3 regions of the Marinobacter sp. tcs-11 genome follow, and region 2 is predicted to be linked to each of the others. Evidence: predicted binding sites of a transcription regulator. Region 2 holds the regulator's gene; each other region holds the start of a gene.
The links. The regulator sigma-54, encoded in region 2, starts transcription at its own class of promoters, with help from an activator protein. The targets are predictions, from matches to a motif close to ANTGGCATNNANNTTGCTNT.

Region 1 (10,160 bases), on a different contig from region 2:
CGGCGGCAAGGTCACGTTCTCGGCGGGAGTAAACCAGTTGCGCTTTCGCAAGTCGTTTCTGGGGTTACCGATGTCACTGTCCAATCCGGTTGCCCGCCGGGTGGCAGAAGCCCAGTGCGAGGAAGAAATGCGCCAGATGGAAGCATCTGCCTCGGTGAGCGATCGGGTCTTGCGTTTGCTGGAGTCTGCCCGGGATGGGCGTTTGCCCGGCCTCGAGGATGTGGCGCAGCAAATGGGGGTGTCGCCACGAACGCTTCGGCGGCAGCTCTCCGCCGAGGGTGGCGGGTTTCATGGTCTTCAGGAGAGTGTGCGACATCAGCGGGCCCGGGAGCTGCTGTTGCGCCATTCGGCGATGAGCATTGACGAGATCGCCGAGCATCTGGGTTACAGCGACCCGTCCAATTTTGGCCGGGCCTTTCGCAAGTGGGAAGGAATGTCGCCCTCGGCCTGGCGCCGGGACAATCAGACCTGATCACGCCTTTTCATCCGTCCTGACGTCTTATCCTTCTTCCAGGTAGGTATAGCCCTCAAGCCCGGAGGACAGCTCGGCCAGCAGCGTTTGCTGCAGCTCTTCAGCCAGGCCGCTGTGCCGGAACTTCTGCCGGTAGGCCTCAAGCAGGTTGGCGGGCTCGAAATTCACATAACGCAGTACTTTCGCCACGGTGTCCCCGGTAATGGGTTCCCCCACCTGATATTGCCCCCGGTGGTCCAGCTTCACATCCACCGAGTGGGTATCGCCGAACAGGTTGTGCATATCGCCAAGAATTTCCTGATAGGCGCCGGTCATGAAGAAACCCATCAGCAAGGGGGATTCCGGGTCGTGTTCGGGCAGTGGCAAGGTGGTTTCGATGCCCTGGCCGTCCACGTACTGATCAATCCGGCCGTCCGAATCGCAGGTGATATCCTGAATCACGGCCCGCCGGTTCAGTGACCGGTTAAGCCCGTTGATCGGCATCACCGGAAAGATCTGATCGATGCCCCAGACATCGGGCAGGGACTGGAACAGGGAAAAGTTCACGAACAGTTTCTCCGCAAGCTTCTCGTTCAGCTCGTCGATGATTTCCCGGTGCGCCCGGTTGGCGCTGTCCAGCTCGGCCCGGAGCATCCGGCAGCAGCGCACGTACAGGGTTTCGGCCCGGGCCCGCTCCTGCAGGGACAGCAAACCGTGGGCAAACTGGGCGTGGACATCGGCCATGGCGTGCAGGATGTCGTGATAGATTTCCGCCAGTGAGCGGGGCGAGTCCTCATCCTGAAGACTTTCCAGGTCTCGCCAGAGATCCTGCAGCGGCGCGGGGGCCTCAGCAGCGGGTTCCGTAGGCTCGCGGTTGTCCGGGTATTCGCGGTCAATCACATTGGTGACCAGTACCGAGTGATGCGCGGTGAGCGCCCGGCCGGATTCACTGATCAGGTCCGGGTGTGGGATACCCTGACGGTCACACTCGGACTGCAGCACGTGCACCACATTGTAGGCGTATTCGAATACGCTGTAGTTCATGGAGCAGCTACTGCGGGAACGGGTTCCTTCGTAGTCGACACCCAGGCCGCCGCCGATATCGACGGTACCGATGGGGGCGCCCATCGCGTGCAGTTCCGTGTAGAAGCGAGCGCACTCACGCAAGCCGGTCTGGATGTCCCGGATATTGGCAATCTGTGAGCCGAGATGGAAATGCAGCAGTTGCAGGGTGCCCAGGGCTCCGGCCTGTTTCAGGGTATCCACCACATCCAGTACCTGGCTGGCAGACAGACCGAACTTGGATTTCTCGCCCCCGGTATTTTGCCAGTTGCCCTTGCCAATAGTCGCCAGCCGGGCTCGCACGCCAATCAGCGGGGAAATGCCCAGCTTTTTTGCTTCTTCCAGAATCAGTGGCAGTTCCGACTGCTTTTCCACCACGATAAACACCCGGTGACCCAGTTTCTGGCCGATCAGTGCCAGGCGGATGTACTCCCGGTCCTTGTAGCCGTTGCAGACAATCACCGAACCGGCCTGCTTTGCCAGCGCCAGTACGGCCATCAACTCCGGTTTGCTGCCGGCTTCAAGGCCCACCTGGTTGGCCGAGGCGGCCGGTTCGGCTGACAGCAGTTCCTCCACCACCCGGCGCTGCTGGTTTACCTTGATGGGGTAAACCGCGGTATAGCGGCCCCGGTAGCCCTGCTCCTGAGTGACTTTGTTGAAGGCATTGCAGAGCTTGTTGACCCGATCGTGCAGGATATCGGTAAAACGAATCAGAACCGGCAGGGGAACACCTGCATCGGCCAGTGAACGAGTCAGCGCTGGCAGGTTGATGCGGGCGTCGCTTCTGCCCCGGTCCGGGCAGATTTCAACCTCGCCCTGACCGTTGACTGAAATGTATCCGTCACTCCAGTGAGCGATGTTGTAGACCTTGTGGGCTGGTGATGCAGCGGTTTCAGCCATTGTTGCTATCCTGTCAGGAAACCCGGGGCGGCCGGCGGGCCGGTAACAGGCTGCATTGTAGGAGCTGACCACTGCACCTACAATACGCCCCTTTCAGATGCCCCGGCACATTGCAGCGGCACACAGTGGGAGACAGACATGACCGCATTGAACGAAGGCTGGTTCACCGAGGTATTTCAGGACCAGGGCACCGCTTTTTCCCTGCAGGTAAAGCGCAAGCTCCATGAAGAGCAGACGCCATTTCAGAAACTCGAAATCTATGAAACCGAAACCTTCGGCAACCTGATGGTTCTGGACGGCTGTGTGATGCTGACCACCAGGGACAATTTCCTGTACCACGAAATGATGACCCATCCTGCGCTGTTCACCCACAAGGACCCGAAAAAAGTGGTCATCGTCGGTGGTGGCGACTGCGGCACCCTGAAAGAAGTGCTGAAACACCCTGGAGTGCAGGAAGCCTGGCAGGTGGAGATCGATGAGCGGGTAACCCGCATGTCTGAGAAGTATTTTCCAGAACTGTGCGAAGCTAATGGCGACCCCCGTGCCAACTTCTTTTTCGGTGATGGCATCCAGTGGATGCGTGATATCGAGCCGAACAGCATTGATGTGCTGATTATCGACAGTACCGACCCGGTGGGTCCTGCGGAAGGCCTGTTCGCACTGGATTTCTATCGCGATGCCATGTTGGCCCTGAGGGAGGGCGGTATCATCGTGCAGCAGAGCGAATCCCCCCTGCTGCACACCAATACCATCATCAAGGACATTCACGATGACATGCACAAAGCCGGTTTTGGCCATGTGCAGACATTGCCATTCCCCCAGCCGGTATACCCCACGGGCTGGTGGAGCTGCACCATGGGCAGCAAGGAAAACCCGCTGAAGTATTTCCGCGAGGAAGATGCCAACAACCGCCCCTTTGTCACCCGTTACTATAATGCCGGGGTGCACCACGGTGCCTTGGCCATGCCGCAGTTTATGGTGGATGCGCTGGAAGATGAGGTTCGCCCGGAAGAGGGTTGAACCAGAGCTTAAAGAAGAAGGGCGCCACAAGGGCGCCCTTCTTTGTTCCGGTAGGTAGCGGTGTTACTGCTTGCCGCTGACAAACTCCGGATAGGCTTCCATACCGCACTCGGAGAGGTCGACACCTTCGTATTCTTCCTCTTCGGTCACACGGATACCCATGACGGCCTTCAGGATACCCCAGACAACCAGGCTGGCCACGAATACCCAGATAAAAATGGTCAGGGCGCCGATGATCTGGCCGCTGAAGCTCACATCGCCGTTGGTAACCGGTACCAGTAGCAGGCCCAGCAGACCACAGACACCGTGGGCAGAGATGGCGCCGACCGGATCGTCGATGCGCAGCTTGTCCAGAGTGACGATGCTCAGTACCACCAGGATGCCGCCCAGGGCGCCCCAGATAGTGGCTGTCAGCGCGCTCGGGGTGGATGGCTCGGCGGTGATTACCACCAGACCGGCGATCGCACCGTTCAGCAGCATGGTCAGGTCAGCCTTGCCAAACATCAGGCGAGCGGTGATCAGGGCGGCAATAGCGCCACCGGCAGCGGCTGCGTTGGTGTTCAGGAACACCATGGCCACGGAGTTGGCACTGGCTACGTCGCCGAGTTTCAGTACAGAACCACCGTTGAAACCGAACCAGCCCATCCACAGGATGAAGGTACCCAGAGCGGCCAGCGGCATGTTGGCGCCCGGGAAGGCACGGATTTCACCGTTGGGGCCGTATTTGCCTTTACGCGGGCCAAGCAGCAGTACGCCAGCCAGGGCCGCAGCGGCACCTGCCATGTGTACGATGCCGGAGCCGGCGAAGTCACTGAAGCCAAGATCACCGAGGTTGTACATACCGAACACATCGGCGCCACCCCAGGTCCACGCGCCTTCCAGCGGGTAGATAAAGCCAGTCATGAAGACCGCGAATACCAGGAACGCCCACAGCTTCATGCGCTCGGCAACCGCGCCGGACACGATGGACATGGCGGTGGCCACGAACACGACCTGGAAGAAGAAGTCAGAGGCCGCCGAGTAGATGGAGCCGCCGGTGAAGCCGTCTTCACGGGTGGCGAAGTCACCCAGTACGCCGTCCACGTCCACATCGGCGATGCCGGAGAGGAAGACGTTACCGCCGTACATGATGGCGTAACCGCACACCAGGTACATGGTGCAGGCCACGGCAAAGAGCGCGACGTTCTTGGTCAGGATTTCGGTGGTGTTTTTAGCACGCACCAGGCCGGACTCGAGCATGGCAAAGCCTGCGGCCATCCACATGACTAATGCGCCACACACGAGAAAATAAAAGGTATCTATTGCATACTGCAGGTGAAAGAGATTGCTTTCCATAGGAAGCCCTCCGCACAAGGCTCTTCAGGTTATAAGTTTTTTGCGTTGGCTAGGTGTCAGTTCTGGATCAGACTGCTTCTTCGCCGGTTTCGCCTGTCCGGATCCGGATAGCCTGTTCCAGTTCAGTCACGAATATTTTGCCGTCGCCGATCTTGCCGGTGTTGGCTGCTTTGGTGATGGCTTCGATGACCTGGTCCAGCAGGTTGTCGCCAATGGCGATCTCCACTTTGACCTTGGGCAGGAAATCCACCACGTATTCCGCGCCACGATAGAGCTCTGTGTGGCCTTTCTGCCGACCGAAGCCTTTGACTTCAGTGACGGTTACGCCTTGTACGCCAATCTCGGATAGTGCCTCACGGACATCATCCAATTTGAAAGGCTTGATGATCGCTGTCACAAGTTTCATTGCTTTCTCCTTGGTAAAGCCGTCCCAACAGTGAGGGCCCGTCGGCCGGTTGTTGAGTTCGGGATGCTGCCACCTCGCACATCAATTGTGCGGATTGCGTACGAGGGCTTTAGCATCGGGTATGCCAACGCAAAAAATAGCTTTTAAAACAAACTCTTAATTATTGTCTGTGCCGAAATGGCGCAGCTTGATGCACTGTTGTGGTGCGTTGTGCCTGTGATTGTCTCAAAACAGCGCAGTCGGGCCATCGGCCGCGGCCATTATAATGCCGACCGGGTACAGTATGGCAGGGGGTAGGGTGTGATACACTCCCGCAAACACCCCGGCGACACGGAAAATAGTCTGATATCGCCGAAAAACCGATACGAGAGGTGATTGATGAAAGGGCCCCAGGAAATTTTTTCTCAGTTGCAGGGTCAGTTTGGCCAGTTTGTTCCCGATATGGCTCGGGCAGCACGGGAAGATTTTGAAACCCAGGCCCGGGCCACGGTGATGTCGGTTCTGTCCCGGCTGGAGCTGGTGACCCGGGAAGAATTTGATGCCCAGCAGGCGGTCCTGATGAAAACCCGTGAAAAGGTTGAGGCCCTGGAAAAACGTGTTGCCGAACTGGAGCAACGCCAGAGTTCCTGATGGTTTGCCCGGGCGGCAGGGTCGCTGCCCGCAACGACTGATTGTTCTGTGCCATGGAAGGTTGTCATGCTCGCTATTGTCCATTCGCGCGCCAGCATTGGCGTGTCTGCTCCCCCGGTTACCGTTGAGGTGCACCTGTCTGGTGGCCTGCCGGCATTATCCATCGTCGGGCTGCCGGAAACCGGAGTGAGGGAAAGCAAGGATCGGGTTCGCAGTGCACTGCTGAATGCCGGTTTCGAATTCCCCGCCCGTAGAATCACCATCAATCTCGCGCCTGCTGACCTGCCCAAAGAAGGTGGCCGTTTTGATTTGCCCATTGCCTTGGGCATCCTGGCAGCCTCCGGCCAGATTCCCCCCGAAAGCCTCGAAAGCCACGAGTTTCTCGGGGAACTGTCCCTGGATGGTGCGCTTCGGCCCCTCAAGGGGATATTGCCCGCGGTACTGGCGGCTCGCGAAGCAGGCCGTTCGCTGTTGCTACCTCAGGACAACGCCGAGGAAGCTGCCCTTGCCAGCCGTGATGATGTGCTTGCCGCGAGCCATCTGCTGACAGTGTGTGAGCATCTGACGGGCCGTGCCAGGCTGGTTCCTGTTCCTCGATCTGAAACGCCGGGAGACGGTTCCGCAGCGGTGTCTGTGGCCGATCTCTCAGAGGTGCGAGGCCAGCAAGTGCCCCGTCGGGCGCTGGAGGTGGCCGCAGCTGGCGGTCACAATCTGCTGTTTTTCGGCCCGCCAGGAACCGGTAAAAGTATGCTGGCGAGCCGGTTACCGGGCATTCTGCCAGGTTTGCCAGATGAGGCAGCCATGGAGGTGGCCAGCGTGCATTCCGTTGCTGGCCAGCCGCTAAAGCCAGGTGGCTGGCGTCAGCCACCATTCAGGGCGCCTCATCACACGGCGTCTGCAGTGGCGCTGGTGGGCGGTGGCAGCAGTCCTCGCCCGGGTGAGATCTCTCTGGCGCACCGGGGGGTGTTGTTTCTGGATGAACTGCCGGAGTTTGAACGGCGGGTCCTGGAAGTGCTGCGGGAACCTATGGAAACTGGCGAAATCTCCATCAGCCGGGCGGCGCGGCAGGTCACTTTCCCAGCGCGATTTCAGGTCGTGGCCGCCATGAACCCATGCCCATGTGGTTACAGTGGTCACCCCAATATCGAGTGCCAGTGCACGCCGGCACAGGTGATGCGTTATCGGGCAAAGATCTCGGGGCCGTTGCTGGATCGGTTCGATCTGCATGTGGAGGTTCCAGTGCAGTCCGGAGAGGTCTTGCTCGGTTCCGGGGCGTCCGGTGAGAGTAGCGCCAGTGTCAGGGCCAGGGTTCTGGCTGCCAGGGCCCGGCAGAAGGCTCGTGGGATGCTCAACTCGGGCCTCTCGGGAGCGTTGCTGGATCAGGCTTGCCGGCTGGATGCGGCCAGTGAGCGGTTGTTGACCCGGGCCATGGAGCGACTGGGGTTGTCGGCCCGGGCGCTCCATCGAATATTACGACTGGCCCGCACCCTGGCGGATCTGGAGGGTGCTGAACACCTGAGCCAGTCGCACCTGATGGAGGCGCTGGGTTACCGCCAACTCGACCGTCAGACTGGCCAGGGGTCGGTTGTCTCCGCCTGAAGCTACTGACTCTGGTAAACTGTGTGCCAGGTTTATTCCACGAGATCCGCTTTGAAGCTTGAGGACACAGAATGACTGACCAGAACGAGACTCAGGATACGAATCCGGTCACCACACGCCGCGGTGTTCGCAGCTTTGTACTGCGCCAGGGGCGGATGACCGAAGGTCAGAAGAAGGCCTTCGATCGCAACTGGGCCAAGTACGGACTGAGCCGTGACAATGGCATGATCGACCCCCGTGAGGTGTTTGGCCGCGATAACATGCTCAACCTGGAGATCGGTTTCGGGATGGGCAAATCCCTTGCCGATATGGCCGAAGCGGCACCCGAGCAGGATTTTATCGGGGTGGAAGTACACCTGCCGGGCGTCGGCGCTTTGTTGAAAGAAGTGGAATCGCGTGGTCTCGAGAACGTGCGGGTTTACAGCATTGATGCCAATGATGTGATTGACCTGTGTCTGCCAGATGCCTGCCTGGATCGGGTGATGGTGTTCTTCCCGGACCCGTGGCACAAGAAAAAGCATCACAAGCGCCGCTTGATCCAGCCGGAATTTGTTCAGCGCATCCGCCATAAGCTGCGGGTGGGCGGTATTCTGCACCTGGCCACAGACTGGGAGAACTACGCTGAGCACATGCTGGAAGTGATGAGTGCGTCAGAAGGCTTTGCCAATACCCAGGAGCAAGGTGGTTATTCGCCCAAGCCTGATGACCGCCCGATCACCAAGTTCGAGAAGCGTGGCGAAAATCTTGGCCACGGAGTATGGGATTTGTTGTTTTATCGCACCAACTGAGTTCAGTGGGAGTGAGTCAGGGGCCTGCGGCGGGAAGCACGGATGACCACCAGGCCCGCCATGCCAAGTATCAGGCCGGTGAATTTCACCAGCGCCAGAATGGTGGCGGTCAGGCTCAGGGAATCTGAAGGCGGATTGAAGTTATTGAGCAGAACAATGTTTTCCGCTACATCGCTGATGCCTGCGATGACAAACAGGGCGCGCACCCAGCGGGCGACCATCCGTTCCCGGATACCCGGTCTGTCCCGCGTGAAGTGGCGGGTTAATTGAAGCAGCGCGGCCAGATAGACCACGATGAACACAAAGTCGAGCCACAGTGATAGCCGTGCCATGGCGAGATTGCCGTCCCGCCAGCTGCGCAGAATGGCGTGAGTCTGCTCGGCGGTACCGGCCAGCTGTAAACTGACAATCCCCTGAGGCGCGGCGGCCGTATGCAGTGGCTGGTTCAGCGCCACCAGAACCAGCCACAGTGCCAGTGCAGCCACCAGGGAAACTTTCATGGGCAGCTTCATCGGGCGCATGGGAATAAGCGGTGGGCGCTGGGCTGAGTCCATCAGAGAAAGTGCTCCAGCAGGCTGTTCAGGTATCTTTGCCCCTTTGCCGTCGCCTGCAGACGGTCGGGGACGATCAGGTTTTCGTTTCGTAACTGCTCAAGTTTTACCGCAATGGACGACAGTGGTAAACCTGTATGCTCACCGTACAGTCTTTCGTCGGTGCCGCTTTTTAGTCTCAACGCATTCATCATGAATTCCAGGGGCCGGTCTTCCGGCTCTATGGCTTCACTGCCAGCGGTGCGGGAGCCGATCCGGTTGAGATACGCGTCGGGCTGCCTGGTCTTCCAGTATCGCAGGATGCGCCCGTCGGCAAGGCTCACCTTGCCATGGCCGCCTGCCCCAAGGGCCAGATAATCCCCGAAGGTCCAGTAATTCAGGTTATGCCGGCTCTGGGCGCCCGGCAGGCTCCAGGCGGAGACTTCATAGTCGTCCAGGCCCGCCTGGCGCAGCAGAGCTCCCCCGCGCTGGTAAATTTCCCAGAGCCGATCATCGTCCGGCAGGGCGGGTGGTCGGGAGAAAAACTCGGTGTTGGGCTCGATGGTGAGCTGATACCAGGACAGGTGCCGGGGCTGGTAGCTCAACGCTGCCTGTAAATCATCCAGAGCCTGACTCGGTGTCTGGCCGGGCAGGCCATGCATCAAGTCGACATTGAAGTTATCAAAACCGGCCTTGCGGGCGGCTTCAATGGCGCTGTGGGCCGACGCGCTGTCGTGAATCCGGCCCAGGGTTTTCAGTTGCGCCGGATCAAAGCTTTGAGCACCGATGGACAGCCGATTGATGCCAGCCTCCCGGAAGCTCTCGAATCGACCGGTCTCCAGCGTGCCGGGATTGGCCTCCAGGGTGATTTCGGCCTCGGGGCTGAATGTTAGCCGTTCCCGGAGCCGCTCGAACAGGCGGTGGTAGAACGCGCCGCTCATCAGGGACGGGGTTCCGCCACCGATGAACACGGTTTCAATGGGGCGTTCCCGTACCAGGCTCAGATCCTGATCCAGATCGTCCAGAAGGGCGTTCAGGTAGGCGTGTTCGGGAATCTCTCCCTTGACAGCGTGGGAGTTGAAGTCGCAGTACGGGCATTTGCGCACGCACCAGGGCACGTGAATGTACAGGCTCAAGGGCGGGCAGACCGCCACGGGCAGGGTGGCGGTCACAGTATTAAAGCTCCGCCCTGAGTTGATCCAGAAGGCTGGCCAGAGCCCGTCCCCGATGGCTGATCCTGCCTTTCTGCTCCCGTGTCAGCTCGGCAGCGCTGCATCCATGCTCCGGTACCAGAAAGGCCGGGTCGTAACCGAAGCCGCCTTGCCCGCGCGGCTCGGCAAGAATGCGGCCTGGCCAGCGACCATGGCAGATGATCGGCGTGGGATCGTCAGCATGGCGGAGATAAACCAGAACGCAGTGAAACTGAGCGCTGCGCTCTG
Region 2 (10,160 bases):
TATCCGGCACCTGCGGGATAAAGGTATTGGCGTGTTGATTACCGACCATAACGTTCGGGAAACCCTCGACATCTGCGAGAATGCCTACATCGTTTCCGGCGGCCACATCATCGCCTCCGGCAATGCCGAAGCCATTCTGGCAAACCAGCAGGTGAAAGAAGTGTATCTGGGTGATGAGTTCCGGCTCTGACCTGATAAAACAGGGTTTATCCGAGGTCTGATTGTTTTGATGATCTGTAGCAAGTAAACTCGGCAAAAAACTTGCTTATACTGTTCACAGACAATGGCAAGTAACCAGCGTACAACATTTTTTTCGGCCTGTGCGCCGGCAAAGCAACAACCGGGATGCCCATGAGTTATGGATCTTGAGCCATGGTTATGAAAGCCTCATTACAGCTTAAGCTGGGCCAGAGTCTGACCATGACGCCCCAGCTGCAGCAGGCCATACGCCTGCTACAGCTTTCTACCCTCGATCTCCAGCAGGAAATCCAGCAGGCGCTGGAATCCAACCCCATGCTGGAAACCTCAGAGGACGATGAGCACGCGGAAGGCGACGAGCACGAAGAGCACGAGCACAGTGACGCTTCCAGCTCTGAGGCCAACCAGGACGACAGCCACCAGGACGCGAGCCCGGACTGGGACGAAACCGAGAACGGCCCTGACTGGTCGTCCGAGAACGATATTCCGGACAACATTCCCGATGATCTGCCAGTGGATACCGCCTGGGACGACATCTACCAGTCTGCCCCGGCTCCGGCCAGCAAAGGCGAAGACGAGCACGAATCGGATTTCGAAACCCGGAACTCGCCTACCGAAACCCTGCAGGATCACCTCGAGTGGCAGCTGAACCTGACGCCTCTGAGCGAGCGGGATCAGGCCATTGCCCACGCACTGCTGGATGCTGTGGATGAACGCGGCTACCTGACGTCTGACATTGAGGACATTCACGCAGGCCTGCTGGACGAAACCGAAGAAGACCCGTTGGAACTGGACGAAGTGGAAGCGGTACTCCACCGCCTGCAACACTTCGACCCGCCCGGCGTGTTCGCTCGGGATCTCCAGGAATGCCTGCTGATTCAGCTCAACCAGCTGCCACCGGATACCCCCTGGCTGCGCCAGGCGAGACTGGTGGTTACCCAGTTCCTGCATCTGCTTGGCAACCGGGACTACGCACAGCTGTTGCGCCGCAGCCGGCTCAAGGAAGACCAGCTGAAACAGGTACTGGCCCTGATCACCAGCCTGAACCCGCGCCCTGGCGATGTCGTGGACCGGGCCGAACCGGATTACGTTATCCCGGACGTCATCGTACGCAAACACGAAGGCCGATGGCGGGTTGAACTCAACCCGGAAATCGCTCCGCGTATCCGGGTGAATGCCAGCTACGCGTCACTGATCCGCCGGGCTGACAGCAGTGCCGATAACACCTACCTGCGCGACCAGCTGCAAGAAGCGAAATGGTTTATCAAGAGCCTGCAAAGCCGGAATGAAACCCTGCTGAAAGTGGCCACCCGCATCGTTGAACACCAGCAAGGGTTCCTGGATCAGGGCGAAGAAGCCATGAAGCCTCTGATCCTGTCTGACATTGCCCAGGCGGTGGAAATGCACGAGTCCACGATTTCCCGGGTTACCACCCAGAAGTACATGCACACGCCCCGCGGTATTTTCGAGCTGAAGTACTTTTTCTCCAGCCACGTCAGCACCGCCGAGGGCGGCGAATGCTCGTCTACAGCCATCCGGGCGATGATCAAGAAGCTGATTGCCGAGGAAACCCCGAAAAAGCCATTGAGCGATAGCAAAATTGCAGCCATGCTAGGGGAACAGGGAATCAACGTGGCGCGGCGTACCGTCGCCAAATACCGGGAGGCCATGCATATTCCTCCCTCGAACGAACGAAAACGCCTGGTTTAAACTTTCGCCGGTGCAAGATGCACTGGCATGCAAGCCGGCAAGCACGCCGGCAGTATGACAACAGGAGACGCCTATGCAACTCAACATTTCAGGCCATCACGTAGAACTGACTCCCGCTCTGAAGGATTACGTCAACACCAAGTTCGAGAAGCTGGAGCGTCACTTCGACCATATCAGTAACTGCCAGGTCACCCTGGAGGTCGAGAAGGTGCGCCAGATGGCGGAAGCCACGCTGCACGTGATTGGTGGTGAGATTCACGCAAAGGCAGAAAATGAGGACATGTACGCCGCAATCGACGCTCTGGTCGACAAGCTGGACCGTCAGATCCTCAAGCACAAGGAAAAGAACGTAGACCGGATGCACGGTAACGGCGGTCGCTGAAGCGCGAACCTTACCGGGTGTTTCATGAAACGAGCTGCGGCGGGGCTAACCGGCCGCAGCCTTTTTTTTACGGACATGCAGTCGATCCATGAGCGAGCCATCCCTGACCATCGACAATATTCTTGCCCCTGAACTGACCCTGTGTAAGGTGCCGGCCTCAAGCAAGAAACGTGTGCTGGAGTTCATCGCTGAACGGATTCACTTTCAGGATGAAATCCTCAGCGACACCCAGATCTTCAACAATCTGGTCTCCCGCGAACGGCTGGGTAGCACCGGTATCGGCGAGGGTATTGCCATCCCCCACTGCCGACTGGAAGGCCTGGACCGGGTCATCGGCGTGCTGATGACTCTGGAGGAGCCGGTAGACTTTGATGCTATCGATAACCAGCCGGTAGATCTGGTGTTTGCACTGATCGTCCCCAAAGAAGCCACCAGTGAACACCTGGAGTTACTGAGCCAGCTGGCGGAGCGCTTCAATGACAGCACCTTCTGCGCCCGGCTGCGCCAGTGTGAAGATGCCGCGAACCTTTACCAGCGTATGGCGGAGAGTAATCACTGAGATCAGCCTGATATCTGGACAGGCTGCCAGGCAGATTGAAGGAGAAACAGTCCCATGAAGCTGATTATCGTCAGTGGCCGATCCGGTTCCGGCAAGAGTACGGCTCTGCATGTGCTGGAAGACCTGGGATTCTACTGCATCGACAACCTGCCCATTGGCTTGCTGTTCCCGCTGACCCGAGAGGCGGCCACCCAGGAAGCGCCCGGCCGGCTGAAAAAAATGGCCGTGAGTATTGATGCCCGTAACCTGTCCGCCGAGCTGGCCAATTTTGAAACCATCTACCAGCAACTGAAGCAGACCGGTGTCGAGGTTGAAATCATATTCCTGGATGCCGACGAACAGTCACTGCTGCAGCGCTTTCACGCAACCCGCCGCAAGCATCCGCTGAGCGATGACAAGACGTCTCTGCGGGAGGCAATCACCAACGAAAAGCAATTACTGGAACCCCTGTCAAAGCTGGCCGATCTTTACGTCAACACGACCGGGCTCTCCATGTATGAGCTACGCGACATGATCAAGCAGCGCGTGGCCGGCCGCAAGGATCAGGAACTGGCACTGCTGTTCCAGTCCTTTGGCTTCAAACATGGCGTGCCGGTGGATTCAGACTACGTCTTCGACGTCCGCTGCCTGCCCAATCCATACTGGGACACCAGCCTGCGCAAGCACACCGGCGTTGATCAGCCGGTCATCGAATTTCTTGAACGGGAACCGCTGACACGTCAGATGGTGGATGACGTCACGGGCTTCCTGAATACCTGGCTGCCCTCGTTTGCCGACAGCAATCGTAGCTACATGACCATTTCCATCGGTTGCACCGGTGGCCAGCACCGCTCCGTTTATGTGTGTGAGCAGCTCGGACGCTATTTCCGCGACAATTACCGCAATGTGCAGGTGCGCCACACCGAACTGCCACACCTTCAAGCCCGGGGAGAAATCTGAGCGCCTATGATTTGCCGCCCCATCACCATCATCAACAAACTCGGCCTGCATGCGCGGGCCACGGCGAAGCTTGTGGCCACCGCATCAGACTTTGACAGCAAGGTGCGAATCCGCGGCAAAGGCCGGGACGTAGACGCCAAGAACATCATGCAGGTGATGATGCTGGCCGCCAGCCAGGGCACCGAAGTGGAACTGGTTGCCGATGGCCCGGACGAACAGGATGCCATCGACGCGCTGGCTGCCCTGATCAACGATTATTTTGGTGAAGGGGAATAACCTCCGGTTTCGTCATTCACCTACAATCCTTTCTCACGTGTGCCACCTAACTCCGCTATAATGCAAAGGTTTTCTGATCGCAGGTGGTTCAATGACCGACATTCTGGAAAAAAGCCAGGCCCGCCAACGCCTTCGCTCACTCAGTGAAGCGCTGGACAGTGGTGCCCTCAAGCAGGTGGCCCGCATTCTGAATGGCGGTCTGAGCCCCAGCGATATTGCTCACCTTCTGGAATCCTCGCCACCACGCCAACGGGCCCTGCTCTGGAACCTGGTCGACAAGCAGCTGGAAGGGGAAGTCCTCCAGTACCTTGGCGACGATATTCGTAGCTACTTCCTGAGCCAGCTGAACGCGCAGGAGCTGGCGGACATTCTGGAAGATTTCGAGTCGGATGACCTGGCCGACTTGCTTCAGCAATTGCCGGACACGGTGATCCAGGAAGTCCTGGACACCATGGACGAGCAAGACCGTCAGCGGGTAGAGGAAGTCCTCGCTTACCCGGAGGACACTGCTGGCGGCCTGATGAACACCGACACCATCACGGTGCGGCCGGACATCAGCATCGACGTTGTGTTGCGCTACCTGCGCCGTCACCGCAGCCTGCCCCCGATGACCGACAGCCTGATTGTGGTCAGCCGTCGGGACGAGTTTATCGGCATGCTGCCCATTACCCGGATGCTGGTATCCAATCCCGCGGCTACCGTTCGGGAAGTGATGGACACAGACATTGAACCCATTCCCGTGTCGCTGTCCGATACCAAGGTCGCCACTCTGTTCGAACGCTACGACCTGATTTCTGCCCCTGTGGTGGATGAGACCAACAAGCTGCTGGGCCGGATCACCATCGATGACGTGGTCGACGTTATCCGTGAGGACGCAGACCATTCCCTGATGAGTATGGCTGGTCTGGATGAAGACGAGGACACCTTTGCCCCGGTGATGAAGACCACCCGCCGGCGCGCGGTCTGGCTGGGCATTAATCTGATCACGGCCTTTACCGCATCGGCCGTGATTGGACTGTTTGAAGACACTATTGCCAAAGTCGTTGCACTGGCCGTACTGATGCCAATTGTGGCCAGCATGGGCGGCATTGCCGGTAGCCAGACTCTGACCCTGGTAATCCGGGGCATGGCCGTTGGCCAGATCAGCGGCGCCAACGTGGGCTGGCTGCTGAACCGTGAGTTTCTGTCCGGAGTGCTGAACGGCCTGCTGTGGGCGGTGGTGGTTGCCACCGCCGCGGTGGTCTGGTTCCAGGACTGGCTGATTGGCGCCATCATCGCAGCGGCACTGGTGATTAACCTGGTGGCGGCGGCGCTGGTGGGCACCGTCTTACCACTGTTCCTGAAATCCCGGAACATTGACCCGGCCCTGGCCGGCAGTGTGATACTCACCACCGTAACCGACGTTGTCGGCTTCATGGCCTTCCTGGGACTGGCCACCATTTTCTATGCCTGAGCAACCTGTGACCTACCATGACTGACCAATTTGACGACGAATTCCAGGACGACCTTGGCCCCAGCAAATCGCAGCTGAAGCGCGAAATGCACGCGCTTCAGGATCTGGGCAAACGCATGCTGGACCTGAACGACGAACAGCTGGCCACCCTGAGCATCAGCGAGACCCTGAAAGCGGCGATCATTGAATCACGCCGGATTCCCCAGCGTGAGGCCCGCCGGCGACACTTGCAGTACATTGGTAAGGTGTTGCGCCAGGAGGACGACCCCGAAGCTATTGGCCGTGCCATCGACGCCTTCCACGCTGGCAGCGAAGAGCATACCCGCCGACACCATCTGGCCGAGCGCTGGCGCGACCGGATGATTTCCGAAGGTGACAAGGTGGTAGGAGAGTTTATTGATTACTGCCCTTCGGCCGATGTACAGCACCTGCGCAATCTGGTGCGCAATGCCCGCAAGGAAGTCGAAAAAGGCAAGAATACCGGCCAGGCCCGAAAGCTGTTCCGGGCTCTGCGGGAATGGATCGACGACGCCGAGCAGTAATCAGAGCCGCCGGTGCTCCCACACGGGCATACGGCTTCGCAACTGATGCAGTTGCTCCAGGTCCAGATTGGCGCAAGCCATGCCCGGACCTTCGTCGAACTCACTGACGATCTTACCCCAGGGATCGCAGATCAGGCTGTGGCCATAGGTTCTTCGCCGGCTACTGTTCTGCCCCCCTTGCCCCGGCGCCACCACCCAGACCTGGTTTTCAATGGCGCGGGCGCGTATCAGGGCGTGCCAATGGGCATTGCCCGTCTGCCAGGTAAAGGCGCTGGGCAGGCAGACCCATTCGGCGCCCTGCTCTCTCAAGGCCCGGAACAGTTCTGGAAAGCGAAGGTCGTAACAGATCGCCAACCCCAGTCGTCCGGCCGGCGTATCCACCGTAATCGCCTGATCACCGGGCTCAAAGGTATCCGATTCCCGATACTGGCCGTGGGCGTCTTCAACCATGGCGTCAAACAGGTGAATCTTGTCGTAGCGGGCCACTTCTTCGCCATGATCGTTGTACACCAGACAGGTGGCGCGTACCCGGTCTGTTATCACTGAACCATCTCGCCGACTGGCCAACGGCAGGGAACCGCCGACAATCCAGAGCCCCAATGACCGGGCCTGCTCGGCCAGAAAGCGACGGATAACAGGCTCACTACCCGCCTCCCGGCGGCCGCACTCCAGCATCTGCGCGGTGGCCAGAACGGCGAAGTTCTCGGGCAACACCGCCACCTTCGCCCCTGCGCCTGCCGCTTCAGCCAGCAGTCTGCGGGCCTCTTCAAGGTTGGCATCGATGTCATGGGTACTGACCATTTGTATTGCCGCGACCTGAACCATCATGGCCTCCTTACTCACCGGTATCGAACACGCCCCGCAGATCCACTTCCGGATTGCTCCAGGTTCCTGTGACACTGTACGTCGCACTGGTCAGTTTGCTCAACGGGTCGCCCAGAATTTTATCGAGCACGAACAAGGCGCCGCCGATGGGGGCGCTCGCCCCCATCAGTATGGCAGCCAGGGGCAGATTCTGTGTCACGGGTAGCACTAGGACCAGGCGCATATCCAACGTTTCTTCGGCCATGTTGGTATTGCCACTGAGTTTGAACGCGCCGGACGGACCCACCAGTTGCAGTTCCGGATCCATGGTCACCAGGCCATTTATGATGTTGGCTTTACCGGAAATGGCGTCAAAGGCGACGCCCCGTTCGTACAGATCCGAGAAATCCAGCCGCAACCTGCGCCAGAGCGTATCGGTGTTCAGCAGGTTGAAAATCCGGAACAATTGCGCCGAATTGCTCTGCTCCATGATCATGCCGTCGTCCAGGCGGGCACTGACCGTGCCGCTTATCTTGCTGAGAGAAATGTTATTCGGGCTTCCAGGCCAATCCAGATCCAGTTCAACCGCCGTTTCTTCGTTGGTCATCGGAATGGTGCTGCCAGTCAGCGCTTCCAGATCCTTAAGGGCCCCGCCCTCCAGCTTACCAGTAAACCGGGTGGTTTCCCGATCGTCTACAATGCTCCAGGTCATATCGCCGGACAACACCAGGGATCCAAGCCGGCCTTCCACCTCCTGCACACGCAACCGATAGGGTTCAGGGCGCAGCTTGAAACGCCAGCTTCCCGCAGACTCGCCATCCAGCCGGAGATCCGAGATTCTGGCATCAATGTCGGGCCAATTTCCCATATCCAGCTCCCTGAACGCCTGCAACTGCTCCTCAAGAGTCAGAAATTCGTTGTCCTGCTCTGCGGCACTGGTCTCCCGTACCAGGCGCAGGGTTGCAAAGTCGGCCTCTACCGTGCCCCCTTCCCTGGGTAACACCACCCTGCCCTGGGCCCGATCCGAGTCGGTGTGAACGACCCACCGGTCTTCCAGCTCAAGCGCATCAATGGCGATATTGGTCAGATGGTGAGCGCCCAGATTCAAATGTTCGAAGACCAGCTCGAAGCCCGTCTCCTTAAAACGGAGTTCAGCGTCCAGACGATCCTGCCATTGCGCAGCGATCGCCACGCCTTCGCTCTGGAACGGATCAACCCGGACCGACAGGGGGGTTCGCTCGCGCGCGGTCTTTGCCAGTGGTTTGGGCCAATCCACCTGCAGACCTTCAAGGTCTGAAAACAGGGAAATCACCGGCTCGCTGGCACCGCCTAATTCCAGCTCTGCGGTGTAGACAAGCTCTCCGGAAAGCCCGCGCGCCGCATCGTTAGCCAGGCCAAAGGCCGCCAGGGAGCCTGGCAGCTTCAGACCACCTTGCTGGCGTATCAGCATGGCATCGCCGGCCTCCGCGGTGGAAAAAACGACACTGACCGGTTGATCGAAAAAACGGGCAGTGACCGGTGGCCCGGAAAATCCATCAACACTGTCGTAAGTCAGGTCAGCCCGAATATTCTGCCAGCGAAGTCCCGCATCCGGTAATTGGAATCCGGCATTGTCGGTTTTTACCTGCGCCGTAACCCGGGTGTCCTGCCCTTGCGATAGCGGTAGCTCCAGCCCAAGACTCAGCTCAAACTCCCCGTCATAACGGGCACGGGTGTTACCGTATCCCAACAATTCCCCCAACGGAGTATTGGCCAGCCACCAGGGTATTCTCTCTGCCGGAACCGTCGACACTGCATCTACGCGCACCAGCGTGCCAGCTTCCCCATCTCCGGGAAGGACGTGAACACTGGCGTTTTCCAGCTCCAACCCACCGATCTCGCCCCGAGCGAGCATTACCCGCGTGTCGGCATTCTGGATCTCGACCCGCCCGCTGGCCTGCTCCACAGCGGGCCAGCGCTGGTCGTATCGAATCGTGGCGTTATCGAATTCATACCACATGGAGGAAACAAACGATCCAGACGGCGCGGAGGAATCAATACGGCCGTGGCCATAGTACTGCCCCCGGATACCGGCCTCCGGAATACTGTTGGTGAGCCATTCATAAAGCCCGTCGCCCACAGCATTCGCCGGCACGAAATCCGCCAGCATATCGGCATTGCCGCCTTCTACGCCGACGCTCAAACCAAGATTGTCCTCCCCGAATCGATCCAGCCGCAGGTCAAACGCGCCGCTTAACCGGGTATCTGAGCGATAGATAAACTCCAGATCATCGGAGAATACCCTGGTGATCCCTCCTTCCAGGGTCCAGGCGACGGTTCCGGATAGGGAGTCCAGCGTCCAGTCAGTGTTGAACAACTGCGGAAAGCCCAGCATGACGGGTTCTGGTGTATCCAGGGTCACCCTGCCACTGTCTGAATTCATCTGGATAAAGCCATATAGCCCCTCGGCGCGGGGGGCGCCAGACCAGGCCCGCACCCCGAACTCCCGCAATCTGGCACTTAACGAGAACCGGGAGCCCTGCTCTGGCAGAGTAAACAACATATCGTCCAGAAAACCCGCAGGCTGGTAATGCTCCAGCGCCTCACTGGCAGCATCCGGCAGCAGCTCCAGGGCCTGAACCAATCGCCGCAAAGGCTTGAGCGGCAGTGAGTCTGCCACCAGCTTGAGCTCATTCTGACCGTCCTCGATGCGAACACTGAACGGCAGAACCTGATCGCCAATCCAGTCCCAGCGAAGCTTCTGCAAACGTAGGGCCTCCCCCCGCCGCCAACCGAAGTGAGCCTGGATATCTTCAAGAGGCGCCAGCGATTCACGGTTAACACCTAACTGAAGATAGGGAGTGCGAACCTGACCCTGAACCTGCTGCAGCTCGCCATCCTCAAAGCTTAACCAGGCACTGCCCCCCAGATCGAAGCCTTCAACGCGTATGCCCCGCCAGTTCAGATCATCAATCAGGCCGTCGAACAGTCGACCGGAATCCACATCCAGGTAGAGTTGACCGGTAAACTCACCCCTGAAAAACCGCTGCCCTACCAGAGCAAAACTGGCCAGCTGTGTGGTTGTACCACTCTGCATGGCCCGGCCTGCGGCCTGGAACAAGCCGCCCTGGTAGGACAGATCAAGCTGAGGAATATCCAGAAAACGAAGGTTCTGTCGGCTTGGGCCCAGCGCCAGGCTGACCCGTGTCACCCGGACTTCCGGATCCGACAACCAGCGGCCTGCCAGGCGAATCCATTCCTGAAGTTCCGGCGCACCCGGCTCGGCCAGCTCCACAATCTCTTCCACCGGATTGATAA
Region 3 (10,160 bases), on a different contig from region 2:
GGTGAAGCTCTGGGGCTGACCACTGTGGATCTGGGCCGACAGTTGCGGGCGGCATTTGATGGCCGGATCGCCCAGATCTACCAGGATGGTCGCGATGAGGTGGAAGTCCGGGTGCAGTTGCCGAGGGCGCAACGGGAGCAATATTCCACCCTGGAGCGCATGACCATCCGCATCCCTGATGGCCGTTTCGTACCGCTGACCCAGGTGATGAACCTGGATCACCGCCAGGGGTTCCAGGCCCTGCGCCATGCCGATGGCAAGCTCGCGGTGGAGGTCACCTCGGCACTGAATACCCGGGTTGCCACCACCGACCAGATTCTTGAAAGCCTGCAGTCCGGGCCTTTGCCGGAGATCGCCAGTCGCCACGGTGTGCGCTACAGCTTTGAGGGCCGCTCGGCCGATCAACGCGAAACCATGGCGGACATGCAAACGGGGCTGCTTATCGGCCTGGCCCTGATGTATGTGGTGCTGGCCTGGGTATTTGCATCCTGGAGCCTGCCCCTGATCGTCATGGCGATTATTCCCTTTGCCCTGGTCGGTGCCCTGCTGGGCCACTGGATCATGGGGCTGCAGCTCACCATACTGTCCCTGTTCGGGTTGTTCGGCCTGTCCGGTATCGTGGTGAATAACGCCATTATTCTGGTGGCTTTCTACAACCAGCAACGGCAGAAGGGGCTGGACATCACGGATGCCCTGAATGAGGCCGCCGTGCAGCGGGTTCGCGCGGTTCTGCTGACGTCCCTGACCACTATTGGGGGGCTGACACCGCTGCTGTTCGAAACGTCGTTGCAGGCCCAGTTCCTGATTCCTATGGCAACGTCCATTGCCTTTGGCTTGGGACTGTCCACCTTCCTGGTGCTGCTGGTGATTCCAGCGCTGTTGTCCTGGGTCGAGCAATTCCGGGAATGGCGTGCCCAAAGCAGGAACGGTGCGGCAGAACCTCTGGGGGCTGCCGACTGAATACCGGGAGAAAGCATGGCCGATAACCTGATCAGTGCCACCGGTCTGAGCAAACAGTTCGAGAGCGGCGACCAGCATGTGACCGTGTTGCGGGAACTGAGTGTGCATCTGGGGCGAGGCGAGTCGCTGGCGCTCATTGGCCCGTCTGGTTCCGGGAAAAGCACGCTGCTGAATATTCTTTGTGGCCTGGAGTCTCCCGGTTCCGGTCGGCTGGTGATGTTGGGACAGCCTTTGGCCGGGGATGGCGCGCCAACGGGTAAGGCCCTGGAGCGGGCCTGGTGCGAATTGAGGCAGAGCCGACTCGGCGTGGTCTTTCAGGATGCCAACCTGATGCCGACCCTGTCCCTGCTGGATAATATCCGGTTGCGAGCGCGCCTGGCTGGCCGGGACGACACCAGCGCTGGCAACTGGCTCCAGAGGTTGGGCATTGGTGAGCTGGGCCAGCGTTATCCGGATCAGGTTTCCGGTGGCCAACGCCAGCGGGCTGCGCTGGCCATGGTATTTGTTACCCGGCCGGCACTGATTCTGGCGGATGAGCCGACCGGTAGCCTGGACCGGAGGACGGCTGAGACTGTCGCTGATGAGTTGTTCGAACTCCAGGCCCGCCATGGCTGTGGGCTGGTGCTGGCGACCCACGATGCGGACCTGGCAGCCCGTTGCCTGCATCAACTGGACCTCGGGCACCAGGGCCGGCCCTGAAGACCTATGTCTCCCCGCATCGCATTGTTCAGTCATTATCGTCGTCACCCCCTGCAGCTGGCCGCGCTGGCCGCCATGATCCTGCTTGCCACCGCGCTCTGGACTGGAATACATCACCTCACCAGCCAGGCCAGGGCCAGCCTTGAACAGAGCGAGAGCGCTGTCGCCGAGCGCCAGCAAGTGGTGCGTGAGGACGGCCAGCCGGTCTCGGTGCAGGACTTTGTCACCCTTCGGCGCCAGGGCCTGTGCGTGATGCCTTGGCTGGAAGTGCCGGTACCGGGGCGCGGTCGGCTGGTGGGCATTGATCCGCTGGCGGCCCATTGCTTTGCCGAGCCGGAACACACGCCAGCACCCTGGCAGGGCGAACTCGATGGCAAGCCCTTCGTCGATATCAGCGAAGCCGCCGCCCAGGCCTCAGCCGAAGCATCGGCCCTGGTTCTGCTGGTGTCGCAAGCCGACGGTCAGACGCCACCACCGGCCGGCTACCGCTATCAGGCATTCGCCGTTGCGCCTGACACGGCAGAGCTGGGTGACAGTTTTCTGCTCAACCTGGATGCGCTCGGAGTGCTGGTCCTGCTGATTACCTCGTTGTTGTTGCGCAGTGTGTTCCTTCTGGGTCTGGCTCAACGTCGGGAAAGCCTGGCTTTGCTGTATCGCTATGGCGTGAACAGGAGCCAGCTCAGCCGACTGTTGCTGGTGGAAAACCTGCTGCTGGCGTTGGTGTGCATACTGCCCGGGGTTTGGTTGGGGCGGGCGCTGTCACTAGTTTTGGCAGATGGCTTTGGGCAGGCCCTGGAAGGCCTGTTCGACCGTCCGCTCTATGCCGGTGGAGGGGAGGACTGGTGGCTGCCAACCCTGACCATGGTGGCGGTGATCGTGGCCGCTTGCCTGGCGGGCGTTCGGGACTCGTCGGGGCCGCTCCTGACTCGGGTGCAACCGGCATTTTTTGCGGTGCTACTGGCCCTGGGGCTGGCAGTATCTCTGTGGGCACCAACTCTGATCTGGCTGTTCCTGGCGGTGGCACTGGTTTTTCTCGCTGCCGGTTGGCTGGCCCCGCTGGCGATTGCCGGGGTTGTCCGCTGGCTCGCCCGTAACACCGGGGATCCGCTGATTCGCTGGCGTTTACAGGAGGTCGCAGTCCTGGTGCGTCGGCTGGCGTTACCGCTGGTGGCCCTACAGTTTGCCTTGGCACTGGTGCTGGCGGTTCATGCCCTGGTAACCACGTTCGAGGACACCTTTGATCAGTGGCTGGGGCAACGGCTGGAAGCGGATTACTACATTGAAGTACCGCCAGGGGCGGATATCACCGCTGCCGCAAGCTGGCTGACGGCGCAGCCGGAGCTGGTGAGCCCGGAATTGTGGCATCAGGTGATTCGTGGGCGGGCCAGCGTGCAGGCAGCATCAGGCAGTGAGCCGGTGCCTGTCGATGTGTTTGCGCTCGGGCCGGTCAGTCACCTGGTGCAAAACTGGCGCCTGCTGGCGCAAACAGAAACGCCCTGGCAGGCGTTGGCGCGGGGCGAGGGGCTAATGGTCAATGAGCAGTTGGCCAGAAGGCAACAGCTTGCAGTAGGCGACCGTCTCTTCGTCAGGCTTGGCGCCCGTCGGTTACAGGCTCCGGTGCTGGCCGTTTATCCGGATTACGGGCGGCCCTCCGGTGAGGTGCTGGTGCCGGCGAGTCTCTTGCCCGAGGACTTTGAAGCCCGCTTTCGAAGCCTGTCGATAAGCGCGGGCATCGAAGAGATCAAAGTGGTTGAGGCGCAACTGGCCCGGCTTTGGCATACCCCTCAGCTGACCGTGAGGGATAACCAGGCCATCCGGACCCTGGCCACTGATGTTTTTGATCAGACCTTCTTGCTGACCCGGGCCATGACTACCCTCACGCTGATTCTGGCCGCCGCCGCGTTGTTGCTGATGGTGTGGGTCTTTCTCTCTACCCGCGCCTGGTATTTTCGCCTGCTGATCGTCTGGGGTATGCCCCAACGCCAGGCCGCGACTCAGCTCACCCGGGTCTCCCTGGCTCTGATTTTTGCGGTATTGGTTTGTGCACTGCCACTTGGCGTGTGGCTCACCTGGATTCTGGTCCAGCGCATCAATCCGCTGGCTTTTGGCTGGTCACTGCCGATGGCGGTATACCCGGGGTTCTGGATCGAGCTGGCCGTGTTGGCTCTGATCATCGGCCTCAGCATTGCCTTGCTGATGCGCCTGCAGCTGCGTCGCCCGGCCTCGGCGCCGGAGTCCGCACACGGGCTGCAGGGAGGGGAACGATGAATCGTTTCGTTATCGTACTTCTGGCGCTGCTACTCACCGCCTGTGATCGAGCAGAACAGCCGAGCGGATTCGCAGGCCTTGCCGGTGTGGCGGAATCTGAGCATGAGATTCAGTTCCTGCAGCCCGGGCCCGGAGACCGGCTGTCCTTCCCCGCCGATTTCGGCCCTCATCCCCAGCACCGCATTGAATGGTGGTATCTCACCGCGAATCTGGAAACCGAAAACGGCGGGCCGCTGGGTCTGCAATGGACGCAGTTCCGGCAGGCCTTGACCCCGAGGTCCGTTGAATCCGAACCGCCGAAGCCGGCACTCTGGCCTCTGGAGGCTGCCTGGATGGCTCACGCAGCGGTGAGCTACAGCGGTCAGCACCGCTTTGCCGAAAAGCTGGCCAGGGGTGACGTCGGGCATGCCGGGGCCACCGCCCAACCATTTTCAGTCTGGCTGGATCACTGGCACCTGAGGCCAGCGAGCGGACACGTTGGCTGGCGGCTGTCGGTCGCTACAGAACACTGGTCCTACGATCTGTCGTTGCAGCCGCAAGGTGATCCTGTGGCTCATGGTGACGACGGTTTCAGCGCCAAATCCGCCAGTGGCGAAGGCTCCATGTACTTCAGCCTGGTAGATCTGAAAATTGAGGGAACGGTTACCCTTGAGGGTGACACGTTGAGGGTGGCGGGCACTGGGTGGTTCGACCGGGAGTGGAGCAGCCAGTTTCTCAAAGCCGGACAGCAGGGCTGGGACTGGTTTGCCCTGCATCTGGATTCGGGGGACAAGCTGATGCTGTTCCAGTTGCGGGAAACACAACAGGCATTCCGCTCGGGTACCTGGATTCCAGCCACGGGCGAGCCGGTGGCGCTGGGGCCGGAACAGATCGGGCTGACCTCTGTGGGCCAGCCAGTCGGTTATCCGCGCCGTTGGCAGATAACCCTTCCGGCTTTCGACGTGAACCTTGAGGTCTCCGCGCCGGCAGGGGATTACCGGAATTCCGGGCTCTATCCGTATTGGGAGAGCCCGGTTTCCGTCACCGGAAGCCATTCCGGCGTGGGTTACATGGAGCTTACCGGTTACCAGGCACAATAAGGCCCGGAAACTCACTCAACGGCATTGGCACCGATACGGTGAATGCTGAGGTCGGCACCGTTGAACTCTTCTTCCTCTGTCAGTCTCAGGCCGCTAATGGTTTTGATGGCACCGTAAACGATGAGCCCGCCGGCAAAGGCCACGATCACACCGGCCACCGAGCCAATAATCTGCGACATCAGGCTGACGCCACCCAGGCCCCCGAGCGCTTCCTGGCCGAAGATACCGCAGGCAATGGCGCCCCAGACACCGCATACGCCATGCAAGGGCCAAACACCCAGAACATCATCCAGCCGCTCGATTTTCGCCTGTGCCCACTCGAACAGGTAGACAAAGATGGCGCCGGCCACGCCCCCGGTAATCAGGGCGCCAACGGGGTGCATCAGGTCTGAGCCGGCGCACACCGCCACCAGTCCGGCCAGCGGACCGTTGTGAATGAAGCCAGGGTCTTTGCGGCCGAGCAGCATGGAAACCAGAATACCCCCCACCATGGCCATCAGGCTGTTGACCGCGACCAGGCCACTGATGCCGTCCAGAGTCTGGGCCGACATGACGTTAAAGCCGAACCAGCCCACGGTCAGAATCCAGGCGCCGAGGGCGAGAAACGGAATGTTGGAAGGGGCAAAGGCCACGACCCGACCGTTGCGATAGCGACCGGTGCGGGCGCCGAGCAGCAGCACCGCAGCGAGAGCAATCCAGCCACCGACAGCATGCACCACAACGGAGCCGGCGAAATCATGGAAGGACGCACCAAACTGGTTCTCCAGCCAGGCCTGGAAACCAAAGTTCCCGTTCCAGATCAGGCCCTCAAAGAAAGGATAGACGAAGGCCACGATCAGGCCCGAGGCAATCAGCATGGGGTAGAAGCGGGCACGCTCTGCGATACCGCCGGAAACGATCGCCGGAATGGCCGCGGCGAAGGTCATCAGGAAGAAAAATTTGACCAGTTCATAGCCGTTGGCGGAGGTGAGTTCGGCGGCGCCATTGAGAAAGTGCCCGCCATAGGCGATGTAGTAGCCGATGAAAAAATAGGCGACTGCGGATATGCCGAAGTCGGTCATGATTTTAACCAGGGCATTGACCTGATTTTTATGGCGAACAGTGCCCACTTCCAGGAACGCAAAGCCGGCGTGCATGGCCAGCACCATAATGGCGCCAATCAGAATGAAGAGCGTGTTGGCGCTCTCGGTCAGGGTGTGTACGGCACTCGTGATATCCACGGGTTTTTCTCCTGAATGTTTTGATTACGCGGCTTCTGATGAGCCGTTGTGCATTGTTGGGGTGCGACTTAAGCAAGTGCTGTTCCAAAACAATGCATATCAAGTACTGCAGGGGGGTTGGAGAACCTGAGGGCGCCGAGGGAGGTATTTATCTGCGTCAAAGTGCACCAGAGGCGTGCGCATCAAGGGCTTGTGCACCAATCTGGATAGGGCGCGAGGCAAGGTTTTACTACCAGGTAATCTCGCTGGGCGTATCCCGACCGGGCTCAATGCCAATAATGGCTTCTTGCGACTCGCTTTCGGAACGAATCAGCTCGCGAAGGCGCAGTTCCTGCTCTTCCATGGGCTCTGACAGATCGATAACGATTTCAACCCGCCGGTTCTTGGCTCGGTTTTCCGGCGAGGTGTTGGGTACCCGTGGTTCGGTGTCTGCCAGACCGGTCACCCGGATGCGGTCCGGAGTCACTTGCTCCCGAGCCAGCAGAACATTAGCCACCGCGGCGGCACGGGCTGCGGACAGGTCCCAGTTACTGTAGAAACGTTCGGTGCGGATGGGCACGTTATCAGTATGGCCTTCAATGGCAAGGTCGCCGGGCATGTCGGCCAGAACCTCCGCCATATCCAGAAGCAGGCCTTCGAATTCCCAGGTCAGTTGGGCTGAACCTGAGGCAAACGAGCCCTTCTCCTCAATGCGAATGATGATGCGGCGCTGATCTTCCGAGACGTTGATCCGGCCATCCATAATAGCCGGTTCCAGCACTTCAAGAATCCGGGCCATGTTGGCGTCCATCTGTTCCTGGATGGATTCCTCAATGGCTTTCTCTTCGGGGCTTTTCAGAGTCTGGATTTCGGGCTGTACGTCGGTGGTGGTCTGTTTGACTTCATTGACCACAGTGGGCTCTGGCGGCGCCGGCGAAAACTTGTCGAAGATCGGGCTGGTGCCCTGAGGGATCTCAAGCGCAGGCACTTCCCGCTGCACCCCGAAGGCCTTGGAGAGTTCACCGGCGATCTGTTTGAACTTCTGGGCGTCGATTTCCGAAAACGACAGGAGCAATACGAAAAAGCACATCAGCAGCGACATCAGGTCGGCAAATGTGACAACCCACGCAGGAATCCCGGGCTTTTCCTCTTCTGGCAAATCATCCATGTTTAACCGCCTGCCGTTTCCGCATCGCCGTTTCTGGCCCGCTCTTTGGGCGAAAGATAGCTGGACAGCATCTGCTCGATAATGCGCGGGTTGGTGCCTTCCTGGATGGCGACGAGGGCATCAATATAGAGCGATTGCATGCGGGCCTCCTCCGTCATGCGCAGGGACAGCTTGTCGGCAATGGGGGTAGCGATCATTGTGGCGATCATGGCGCCGTAGAGCGTGGTCAGCAGGGCTACGGCCATGGCCGGCCCGATAGACTTGGGATCTTCCATGTTGGACAGCATCTGCACCAGGCCAATCAGCGTGCCAATCATACCCATGGCCGGAGCCACATCTGCCATGGCGGTGAACACTTTTGCGCCCGACCGGTTGTGTTCCAGTGTCATCAGGCGTTCCTTGTTGAGGAGCTGCTTGATGGTGTTGCCGTCCTGTCCGTCCACCAGCATCTGAATACCCTGGCCCAGGAAAGGGCTGCTGACCTCCCTCCCTTCGATACCAAGAACGCCCTCTTTTCGGGCGATGCTGGCAATCTCCACCAGTTCTTCGATGCTGGCCTGAGTTTCGGGCAGTTTGAACTTGAACGCTCGGGCTGCCACCTTGAAGGCATCAAAAAACTGGGCAAGACTGAATTTGGCCAGAACCACCAGCAAGGTACCGCCGATCACAATCAGCAGGGATGGCGGATTGATGAACATGCCTGGCGATGCGCCCAGGATAATGGCCGAAGAAATCAGAAGAATGGCGCCGACGAGGCCGATAAGGGTGGCGAAATCCACAGTAACTCCAGAACTGTGCAGGTGACGATTAAGGGGGCGGGAGAATACTCCCTGGTTGATTATTAATCAATGCCCGATTGGTCCCTCATCCTATGATGAGTGAAGATCCTTCCATGCAGCGTAGCGGTGCAGATCGGATTCGACCAGTTTAAGGCACAAGGCAACCACACCGGCATCATCAACCAGGCCGAAGCCGAAGATCAGATCCGGAATCAGGTCCAGCGGATTCAGCACGTACAGCAACGCTCCCGCTACTGCAGCGACGGACTTCCAGGGTATGGCCCGGTAGTGGCCGTACCAGTAATCGCGAATCAGCGAGAACATCAGCTTGATATCGGTAGAGAAACGATTCAGCCTGCCGCTGTCTCTGACCTTTCCCTCAATGGCTTTCTGTCGGTCCAGCAGCGTTTTCAGGTCAGCCTGATGGACCTTATTGCTCTGTTCGTTCAGTTCTTTCTCGGCCGTTTTTTCCGAAAACAGTGCCATGGGTGCTACTTCCTGATTCAGTGATCTTAGCTGGTGGTCTTCGGCCAGTTTACGGGATTCCAAGGGCATCAGCCCACGAAAATCCGTTTGGCCAGTCCCGCACCTTTCAGGCCGCGAATCGCCAGGGTTGTAACCAGCCCGCCGATCATTGCTCCGACTACGCCACAGGTAAGAATATCCTGCCCGGTGAGGTACAGGCCGGGTATGTCGGTTTTCGGCCTCAGCCAGCGTTGCTCGAAACGTTCTGGCGTGTGGTCCAGCCCGTACAGCTCACCCTGCTCATAGCGGCAGAACCAGGCGGTCGACAGTGGTGTGGAGGTTTCCACATAGTCGACTTTACCTCGAAGCTGGGGCAGTTTTTCGTACATGACTTCCAGAAGCTGCTCGGTGATCCGAGCCTTCAGAGCCTCATAATCCTCGCCCCGTTTGCCCCAGGTGGAGCCCTGCCACGGCTCGAACATTTCCCAGGTGGTGGGCGCCACAATCTCGATGGTGGAGGTTCCGGGCCAGCGGTTCTGGTAATCCGGATCCTTGGCGGCGGGGAAGGAAATATAGACCACCGGGAAGGGCTCGGATTCCGGGCTTTGCAGGAACCGCTGTACATTGCCGTCGTGGTCGGCGCTGGGGTAAATCCAGAAGTTGGTGCGCGGCAAGCCGAGCTGGTCGGGTGTGCCTTTAAGGCCTATATACAGACCGATATGGGGCATTGAGGGCTTGATGTGTTTCCGGTTGCCGGGATAGCCAATACTGTCTGCGACGGACTCGGGTAGCAGACGCTCGAAGGTATTGATCACACCCGCGTTACTGATCACCAAAGGTGCCCGGATGTCCTGGCCATCGGCCATGCGCACACCCACGGCTTTGCCCTTTTCGACCAGGATCTCTTTCACGTCGGCGTAGGTGAGCACGTCACCACCGCCAGACTGAATCACCGGGATGATGGTTTTGGCAATTTCCGAGGCGCCGCCCACGGGGTAGAAACCACCGTACAGATAATGTTTGGCAATGAGTGCGTGCACCATGAAGCTCGACTGTTTCGGGGTTACCCCACAATCCCCCCACTGGCCGGTAATGGCGCCAATCAGCTCCTCGTTATCGGTCAGTTCCCGCAATACGTCATAGGTGGTGCGGTTGAAGCAGTCCGGCAGCACTGTCTTTAGCCCCCGGGAGACCAGTGGGCCTGCCAGAGCGGGCGACAGCTTGGACAGGGTATACCACTGCATGCCATCGGCCACTTTGCCGAGCAGAGCCAGGTAATGGTCGATGGCCTCTTCTTCGTCCGGGAAGGACGTCAGTAGCGAGTGCCTCAGGCCTTCCTTGCCGGCCCGAAGGTTGACCACTTTGTCGCCCAGAAAGAACCGGTCGTAGTTCTCGTCCATCGGCGCCCATTCGAGCTTGCCGTCGGTAATGTAATCGAACAGCCGGCGGCCGAGGGTGTGGCGCGCGCCCATGTCGCCGATGTAGTGCACACCCACATCCCACTCGTAGCCATTGCGGGCGTAGCTGTGGGTGTAACCGCCAG

Region 1: the regulator sigma-54 is predicted to act here: its motif matches at 5,284-5,303, upstream of glnK (P-II family nitrogen regulator).
Region 3: the regulator sigma-54 is predicted to act here: its motif matches at 6,296-6,315, upstream of ARC85_RS00510 (ammonium transporter).

Annotation. Positions count from the first base shown of each region.
Region 1 covers NZ_LLYU01000004.1:118,759-128,918, reverse strand. The annotation lists gene ARC85_RS06715 (AraC family transcriptional regulator) at 1-472, shown strand, start outside; gene speA (biosynthetic arginine decarboxylase) at 500-2,413, opposite strand; gene speE (polyamine aminopropyltransferase) at 2,552-3,433, shown strand; gene ARC85_RS06700 (ammonium transporter AmtB) at 3,497-4,768, opposite strand; gene glnK (P-II family nitrogen regulator) at 4,836-5,174, opposite strand; gene ARC85_RS06690 (accessory factor UbiK family protein) at 5,553-5,804, shown strand; gene ARC85_RS06685 (YifB family Mg chelatase-like AAA ATPase) at 5,871-7,403, shown strand; gene trmB (tRNA (guanosine(46)-N7)-methyltransferase TrmB) at 7,475-8,191, shown strand; gene ARC85_RS06675 (hypothetical protein) at 8,194-8,745, opposite strand; gene hemW (radical SAM family heme chaperone HemW) at 8,745-9,893, opposite strand; gene rdgB (RdgB/HAM1 family non-canonical purine NTP pyrophosphatase) at 9,898-10,160, opposite strand, start outside.
Region 2 covers NZ_LLYU01000005.1:116,080-126,239, forward strand. The annotation lists gene lptB (LPS export ABC transporter ATP-binding protein) at 1-190, shown strand, start outside; gene ARC85_RS07810 (RNA polymerase factor sigma-54) at 379-1,908, shown strand; gene hpf (ribosome hibernation promoting factor) at 1,982-2,290, shown strand; gene ptsN (PTS IIA-like nitrogen regulatory protein PtsN) at 2,379-2,849, shown strand; gene rapZ (RNase adapter RapZ) at 2,904-3,788, shown strand; gene ARC85_RS07830 (HPr family phosphocarrier protein) at 3,795-4,064, shown strand; gene mgtE (magnesium transporter) at 4,156-5,517, shown strand; gene yjgA (ribosome biogenesis factor YjgA) at 5,535-6,059, shown strand; gene ARC85_RS07845 (carbon-nitrogen hydrolase family protein) at 6,060-6,884, opposite strand; gene ARC85_RS07850 (YhdP family phospholipid transporter) at 6,895-10,160, opposite strand, start outside.
Region 3 covers NZ_LLYU01000001.1:107,125-117,284, reverse strand. The annotation lists gene ARC85_RS00530 (efflux RND transporter permease subunit) at 1-960, shown strand, start outside; gene ARC85_RS00525 (ABC transporter ATP-binding protein) at 976-1,659, shown strand; gene ARC85_RS00520 (FtsX-like permease family protein) at 1,666-3,927, shown strand; gene ARC85_RS00515 (lipocalin-like domain-containing protein) at 3,924-5,006, shown strand; gene ARC85_RS00510 (ammonium transporter) at 5,018-6,226, opposite strand; gene ARC85_RS00505 (flagellar motor protein MotB) at 6,456-7,373, opposite strand; gene pomA (flagellar motor protein PomA) at 7,376-8,152, opposite strand; gene ARC85_RS00495 (YkvA family protein) at 8,243-8,638, opposite strand; gene ARC85_RS00490 (phytoene desaturase family protein) at 8,707-10,160, opposite strand, start outside.